Regions from separate parts of the Brevibacillus schisleri genome, predicted to be linked through region 1. Evidence: riboswitches for the same ligand, from Rfam matches in the RefSeq annotation. Region 1 holds a riboswitch; the other holds the start of a gene.
The links. A riboswitch is a leader RNA that binds a small molecule or an ion and turns the genes downstream of it on or off. The one in region 1 is predicted to bind cyclic di-AMP.
Positions count from the first base shown of each region.

Region 2: another riboswitch for cyclic di-AMP. It lies ahead of ACUUHJ_RS03635 (CAP domain-containing protein); the one in region 1 lies ahead of ACUUHJ_RS05625 (C40 family peptidase).

Region 1 is NZ_JBVNDM010000001.1:1,111,598-1,115,542, forward strand. Features, by position in the region: gene ACUUHJ_RS05615 (sensor histidine kinase) at 1-481, opposite strand, end outside; gene ACUUHJ_RS05620 (response regulator transcription factor) at 482-1,201, opposite strand; gene ACUUHJ_RS05625 (C40 family peptidase) at 1,416-1,937, opposite strand; cyclic di-AMP (ydaO/yuaA leader) riboswitch at 1,942-2,081, opposite strand; gene ACUUHJ_RS05630 (LiaF transmembrane domain-containing protein) at 2,401-2,805, shown strand; gene ACUUHJ_RS05635 (PspA/IM30 family protein) at 2,870-3,565, shown strand; gene ACUUHJ_RS05640 (class I SAM-dependent methyltransferase) at 3,660-3,945, shown strand, end outside.
Region 2 is NZ_JBVNDM010000001.1:688,310-692,254, forward strand. Features, by position in the region: gene ACUUHJ_RS03625 (sensor histidine kinase) at 1-881, shown strand, start outside; gene ACUUHJ_RS03630 (hypothetical protein) at 1,007-1,654, shown strand; gene ACUUHJ_RS03635 (CAP domain-containing protein) at 1,784-2,371, opposite strand; cyclic di-AMP (ydaO/yuaA leader) riboswitch at 2,379-2,536, opposite strand; gene ACUUHJ_RS03640 (aminopeptidase) at 2,784-3,899, opposite strand.

The DNA of each region.
Region 1 (3,945 bases):
TCATGGAAACTCCTGTTGTAGCCATCATGTCGTAATCATCCGTGTAGAAATAAACAACAATCTCCCCTGTACGCGGTGGCTCCTGCTGAAAATGGTACTCAGCGACCACTTTGAGGTCACTTTGCTTAGCAGAATCGCCACGGCTTGATGAGGAGGGGGAAGGCATTTTTAAATTATAGGCGCTTGATGTTTTGCTATAGATGGTGTTTCCATTGGCGTCCTTCACGAGCATGCGGTACATCACGTCGTCTGGCAACTGCTTCTCAAGCTCCATGCGTTCGATTGGGTCCTTGAAATTACTGACGAGAAGCAGTTGATTGAGCATGACCTTCTCAGCGGCTTCCTTCTCAGCCTGGTACTGATTATGCCGGTCATTTTTGAGTTGAGCGACAATAATGTCTTGAAAAACAAATTTAAACAACAAAATGTTGAGTGTGAGCAAGGCAATGAAGGAGAGAAAAATTTTATTGCGCAAGCTCATTTAAAGCTTCTCCCCGATAAATACGTAGCCTGTCCCCCATTGTGTTTTAATGAATTGACGTTCTGTTTCCAGCTTCTCACGGAGGTTTTTAATATGGACCGTCACTGTATTGAGGGAGCCATAACCATATCCCCAAACACGGTCATAAATTTGCTCTCTTGTAAAGACGATGCCCGCATTTTCTGCGAGGAAGGTGAGCAGTTGGAATTCCTTGGTAGAGAGCTCGATCTTTTGGTTACATACATATACGGAATACGTTTCTTTATGAATTTCCAAGTCCTTGAATTTCAAAACCGTAATTGGAGAAGAGGCTGTTTCTTTCTCAGGCTGCTCTTCGGTATGCTTGCGAATGCGCTCATAGCGACGAAGGTGGGCACGAATGCGAGCGAGCAGCTCTTCTGTATCAAAAGGCTTCGTGATGTAATCGTCTGCGCCGATTTCGAAACCGACTACCTTATCTACCGCTTTTCCTTTGGCACTGAGAAACAGTATAGGCAAATCCCACTCACGGCGAATTTGAGAGCAGAGCTCGTAGCCACTCATGTTGGGCATCATAATATCCAAAAGGATCAGGTTGGGACGCTCACCTTGGCTGAGCAACGAGAGAGCATCTTCTCCGCTTTCAGCAGAAGAAACGCTGAAGCCCTCGTTCTCCAAAATGTCTTCTAGCAGTTCAATAATCTCCAGATTGTCATCGACAATTAAAATGTGATCTTTCACCGGAACAACCCCCAGTTACTTCTATTAATAAGGAATACCATTCAAAGAATGGGTCTTGTCTATCATAACATGCTTTGACCTTATCAGGGGAAGAAACCCCGTAAGTTATTAAGTTGTTCTAATATGTGAGGGTACCTCTTTAGACCAGGTACTAAATTTCGTCAGAAAAAGCCAGAGACGTAGTGTCCCTGGCTTTTATTATTTTGCCGAATGACTATTTTTTAGCTGGTTTTTCCGGCAACGATGCAGCTTGCACCGCTTTTTCCTTATTCGGAGTTTCTGCTTTCGCTAGAACAGGAGCATTGAGACGCTTGGCGCCTACATAACGCTTGCTCCAGTAGTATGGATCGTTCAACTTGGTGTTGACGACTCCACGACCAGATTCCGAGTGCACGAATGTGCCGTCTCCGATGTAGATACCCACGTGAGAAATGCTGCGACCGTTCGTATTGAAGAATACGAGATCGCCTGGTTGCAAATCTTTTCTGTCTACCTCTGTACCTAATTCGTACTGGGAAGCAGAATTGTGAGGCAGGTCTACACCTAACGCATCAAATACGTAGCGCGTGAAACCGGAGCAGTCAAAGCCCTTTTTGGACGAGCCGGAAGATTTGTAAGGGGTACCGTACAAGTCACTGACAACTTCATGGAGAGTATTCTCCTCAGCAGCCTGTGCAGCGCCTGCCCCCATAGCAAGTAATCCAGCCATAAATAAAGATAAAACCATCTTGCGCAAAAGAAACTGCTCCCTTCGTGAGCCTACGAGGTTAGCTGAAGGGTTCGGTCGAAAGGACGCCCTAGGCTGCTAGGAGTAGCAACCATTCACCCCAAAAACGTGGTTCCCCCGTTTCCGCTAAGCGGAATTCGGCTATTTTTCGATGTTTTTTTACACGCACTCTTACTAAGATTCTACGCCAGTCCTTTTTTTCCTTCTTTTTATCTGTTCATTCACATATTCGTCACAAAGATACCGTCAAATGCTGTAACGTTTTCGTTCGACAGTGCAAGCCGCCCTTCGACGCGGGCTTATTCCTGCCTTGCGGGAGAGCTCGTCCGATTAAGGCAGGAAAATGTCTCCGTCCAAGGACGGAGGGAAAAACCAACCGCACGCCCGTTATGGGAAGCCTATACCGAGGGCTACAATAAGGGCATAACGTTCCACAAGCACCACATGCAAAACGAATGGAGGTAAGCGAGTAATGAGCGAACGGTCTGGCAAAGTACTACTCGGGCTGGTTCTGCTGCTAGTCGGTGGGTTGGTTCTTCTCGATCTGGTGGGGATCGATATCGGAGACTTGCTCGGGTTTATCATTCCCGGCGTGATCATGATATACGGTGCCAAAAAGATCATGGGACAAACCGGTTCACGTTTTTGGGGAATCCTGGTCTTCCTATTCGGGTTCCTGATGTTGATTGGCAAGCTTGACCTACTGTTTCACGCGCTTCTGGCCATTGGGGTGATTTATCTGGGATATCGCTTACTGCGTCCCAGCCAAGAACCTAAACAAGCGCCACCTGCTTGGGAGCGTGAATGGGCCCAAAAAGTATTAAAGGAAGATACGCTGGACACTTGGGAGAGAGATGTAAGAAGACGCCCACAGTAACGCCAATGTCGCAAGAGTCTTTTGGATGAACAATATGATGTGATATGATGAGGAGGAAAAAATAATGAGTATCTTTAAACGTTTGCGTGACCTGACAGTAGCTTCGGTAAATGATGCATTGGATTCGATGGAAGATCCGGTAGTAATGCTGAATCAATATATGCGTGACATGGAAGTAGAAATCGGACAAGTTGAAGTAGCGGTTGCCCGTCAGGTTGCACTGGAAAAGAAATTCCGTCAGCAATTGGACGAAGCCAATGCTCTGATCGAAAAACGTGATCGCCAAGTCAAGCTCGCCTTGACTGAAGGAGAAGACGAGTTGGCTCGTCGAGCACTCGCTGACAAGAAGCAGTACGAAGGCCGTGCAGCGGAATATGAAACTCTCTACCTGTCAGCATCCGAGGCAGCTACGCAAATGCGCGAGAAGCTGGCTGAGCTGAAGGAAGAGTTCTATAAAATGCGTGCGAAAAAGTTCACACTGATGGCACGTGCACAAGTAGCTCGTACCCAAAAGCAAGTCAATCAAGCAGTTGTCGGTATCGGCAATCAGTCCGCAGGCCGTGGCTTCGCTCGCATGGAAGAGAAAGTCATGCGCATGGAAGCAGAAGCGCAAATGAGCGGGCAATGGCGTCAAACGAACCGCGCTTGGGAGAACGCTTTGTCTGAACTGGAAAAGGATGATCTCGATGCAGAACTTGCCAGCATCAAAGCATCCATTAAGGAAGTGAAAACACCGGTAGCCAAACCAGTACAATCCTAATTCAACAGGAACTGGGGGATAAGGTGTAGAATAGATTGTGTCAATTCGGCAGCCTGTGTACATCAGGCTGCTTTTCCCCTAGGAGGTACGATTCTTGCAGGACTTCTTGGTCTTTTTGCGGCGGTTTATCGCTGAGCCTGGACGCGTCGGTAGTATAATCCCCAGCTCTCGTTTTTTATGTGAGCAAATGTTGAAAAGCGTCGATTGGGCTTCAACCGATGTGATCCTGGAGCTGGGACCTGGTACAGGGGCATTTACCCAAACGATCTATCAGCGCTTGCATCCCGGCACACAGTACGTGCTCGTGGAACGAGATTCCCAATTTCGCTCTATGCTTCAATCACGTTTTCCCGATCTTCCTATCAGGGAGGAAGCGACTA
Region 2 (3,945 bases), 420 kb from region 1:
TTGCGATCTTGTTTTTCTATCTCCTGACCAAACGGTATGCTGGCTACTTTCGGGAGATTTCTACGGGCATTCATTATCTCGCGAGTGGAGACTTTACACGGCATGTCCATATTCCATCCAATGATGAGTTTGCAGAAATCGCCAAGGATATTAATACAGCAAGCGAAATGCTACAACAGGCGGTAGAAAGAGGAGATTTCGCCGAAAGCAGCAAGGATCAGCTTGTTTTGAATCTGGCGCATGACTTGCGTACACCCCTGACATCTGTTTTGGGTTATCTCGATCTCATTTTGCGAGATGAGCAGTTGCCACAAGAACAGATGCGGCATTATGTGACAATTGCTTTTACCAAGTCGCATCGATTGGAAAAGCTGATTGATGAGCTCTTCGAAATTACGAGAATGAATTACGGCATGGTTACCATCGAGCAAAAGGCCATTGATTTGAGTGAATTGCTTGTCCAGTTAAATGAGGAGATGTATCCTTCCTTTGAGAAAAATGAGCTCGTCGCGCGGTGTACGGTTGCTGCTCAATTAGTGATCGTGGGAGATGGGGAGCTGCTGGCACGCGTATTTGAGAATATCCTGACCAACGCGATACGCTACGGGGGCGATGGCCAGTTTATCGATTTGAACGCTTATCGTGAGGGCGATGAAGTGGTTGTGCAAATCATGAATTACGGCGACCAGATACCTGAGGAGGCGCTGCCGCATATTTTTGAAATGTTTTTTACAGGCGACAAAGCGCGAACGCATCAAGGAGGAGGCACAGGACTCGGCTTGTTTATTGCCAAAAATATCGTCGAGAAGCATCGGGGAACGATTTCTGTCCAAAGTGATTTGATTCATACGTGTTTTGAGGTCAGGTTGCCGTATGGATGAAATGATGGCAAAAGTAAAAAAATGGAGATGCTTCAATGTCTCCATTTTTTTATTTCATAATTCATAGAGATTTTAAAAAATGGTATAATATTCCTGTATCGAAGTGAATTAACTTTGGGGGAGTTATGAATAAATACACATGGACATTGATAGGTGCGCTAATTGTTGCTGGAATATCATCAGCTACTTGGGCTGGGGCTATTAACCAAGGGGATAAGGAAGCATTACAGGCATATAAAAATATGGAACAGGCACGTAACCAAGAGAACTACCCCTTAAGCAAATCGAGTAGGAATGTAACCCTGTCAAACTTTTCGATTCAGGGAGCTGTTTTACCAGAAGCGGATAAAATACGTAACTATAACGATACGAATATGCAAGGACTACTATCTTCAACGGATGAAAAACTTTCGTTCATTATGGAAGAGGATGAAGTAAAAGGTATCGTTATAGCAACAGATACAGAGCCAATCATGGCTGGTGGTGAAAAAACTGGTCCTGAATTGTTTGACCTTTACGAGAACATGAAAAATACACTCGGGGAAGATGCAAACATTACGTACTTTAGTTATTCAGGTGGGTTTATCTTCGTTGCAACTGATAGGGAAGGTGAGGAAAGCTTGTGGCTCGATCAACGTGCTTCTACATTTTTAGATCTCCCTTCGCACAGGCAACTCAAATCTGGAGAAGTTGTAGAAAAAATTCGAGAAGGTGCGGAATCGGTGGTTGAAGAAAAGACAAACGAACTAGAAATGGGAAGTAAATCTGAATAAAGCGTATAAAGCTAGCTGTTGGCTTTTCACGGAGATTGATAGATGTTCAAAGGCCACTCCAGACAAGGCTGGGAAAAAACAAGAAAGCCGGGTCCCCGCTAGAGGACTCGGCATTTATATCTAATTTCATTATCCGATGAATTCTTGTACCCAGTATCCATTCACAAAGCCTACACCGATTTTGGTGAAGGAAGGATTCATGATGTTTTGACGGTGTCCTTCACTGTTCATCCATTGGTTCATGACTTCCTCAGCGGTGTGTTGACCCATGGCGATGTTCTCACCCGCGGTCATAGAAGATACACCGAATTGTTTCATCATGTCAAATGGAGAGCCATACGTAGGGCTTGTATGGTCAAAGTAGTTGTTGTTGGACATATCAGTCGCTTTTGCTTGTGCAACTTTGTTCAGGGAAGCATCCAGTTCCACTGGCTTCAGACCTGCTTTTGCACGCTCTTGGTTTACCAAATCAGTTACTTGCTTCCCAACAGAGGAAGCATCCACTTGTTGGTTAGCTTGTTTTACTGGCTGTTGAGCTGGCTGCTGTTGATTCGCTGGTGCTGCGTAAGGTGCTTGCATTTGCGGTTGGACAGGTTGCATATATGGTTGATATCCGTATTGCGGACATGTGGTAGCGGCAGAAGCTGTGTTAGAAAAGCCGGAAAGAACAAATCCCAATCCCAATGTTGCGATTGCAATAGTACCAAGGCGTTTCATATTCACATCGTCTCCTTTTTTTGGCCTACGAGGTTAGTTGACGGATTCGGATTGAGGAAACAACCCTACGCACTTTGGCGATTCACCCCATGCAGATCTCTCATCTGCAAGTAAAAAAGATCCCCCGCACTTCCATTCGAGAGGAAGTTTCGGCTGTTTTGTTTGGCATGACCTAGAATAACAGAGATTCACCGGTGAAAGAAACCCGTAAAATTTGGTAGGATTAATAAGAATATCTCTTGAATGAAGCAAGCCTGCTGCTCGGCCAAGTCGTCGAATATGAGGTGGCCAATGTGTTCAAGCCCGCTGACAGTGTCGCCTCACAGCATCAGTCTCATACTTTATTTTCTCTGAACAATAGAAAATGGGCTAGGGAGCCTCATTCCCTAACCCATTTTTTCATTCATTGCACTTAAATCAAATTCTCCGGGTTCAAGCCTTCCAGCTCTGGCAACACAAAGCGCCCATCTTTTCTGATCAGCACATCGTCAAACCAGATTTCGCCGCCGCCGTATTCAGGGCGTTGGATTTGGACCAAGTCCCAGTGAACGGAGGAGCGGTTGCCGTTGTCTGCTACTGTGTAAGCATTCCCTGGCGTGAAGTGGAAGCTGCCCGCGATTTTTTCGTCAAACAGGATGTCCAGCATCGGGTGGAGGATGTGCGGGTTGAAGCCGATCGCGAATTCTCCGATATAGCGTGCGCCCTCGTCCGTGTCGAGGATGTCGTTCAATGCTTTCGTATTGGAGCTGGTCGCTTCTACGATTTTGCCTTCTTTGAAAGTGAACTGAACATCATTGAAGGTAATGCCGTTGTAGATCGATGCGGCGTTGTAGAAAATGGTTCCTTCCACGGAATCACGTACAGGAGCGGTGTATACTTCGCCATCCGGGATATTGCGTTTGCCGTCACATTTGATGGCATTGATTCCTTTAATGGAGAAGCGCAGGTCCGTTTTTGGACCGACGATGCGTACGCGATCAGTGCGCTCCATCAGCTCTTTCAACGGAGTCATGGCAGCTGACATTTTCGCGTAGTCCAGATTGCAGACGGAGAAGTAGAAGTCCTCAAAGCTCTCGAGACTCATTTTGGACAGCTGCGCCATCGACTTGTTCGGGTAGCGCAGTACAACCCAGCGTTTGTTCGGAACGCGCTCGTTCGTATGTACAGGTTGATACAGGACGCGAGCGTAAATGCCCATTTTGTCTTCTGGTACGTCAGCATACTCGTTGATGTTGTCGTAAGCGCGGATGGCGATGTAAGCGTCCATGTCCTTCATCCGGTCATATTCGTATTTTGCCATCAGAGCCATATGTTCTTCGCTCGTGCCTTGATAGAGTGCACGCATGACTTCCTGGTCTTTTAAGGTGACCAAAGGCAGAGCCCCAACTGCAAATGATTCACGTACAAGTGCACGAACGAGTTCAGGTTGGAGGCCTGTATTTTCGATCAGAACTTTTTCGCCTTTTTGCAAATTAAGCGAGTAACGGACGAGACGGCTTGCCAGTTCATTAATGCGTGGATCTGCCATGGTGGTAACCTCCGTAGTAAAATAATTTTGATTAGTGATTAATTTG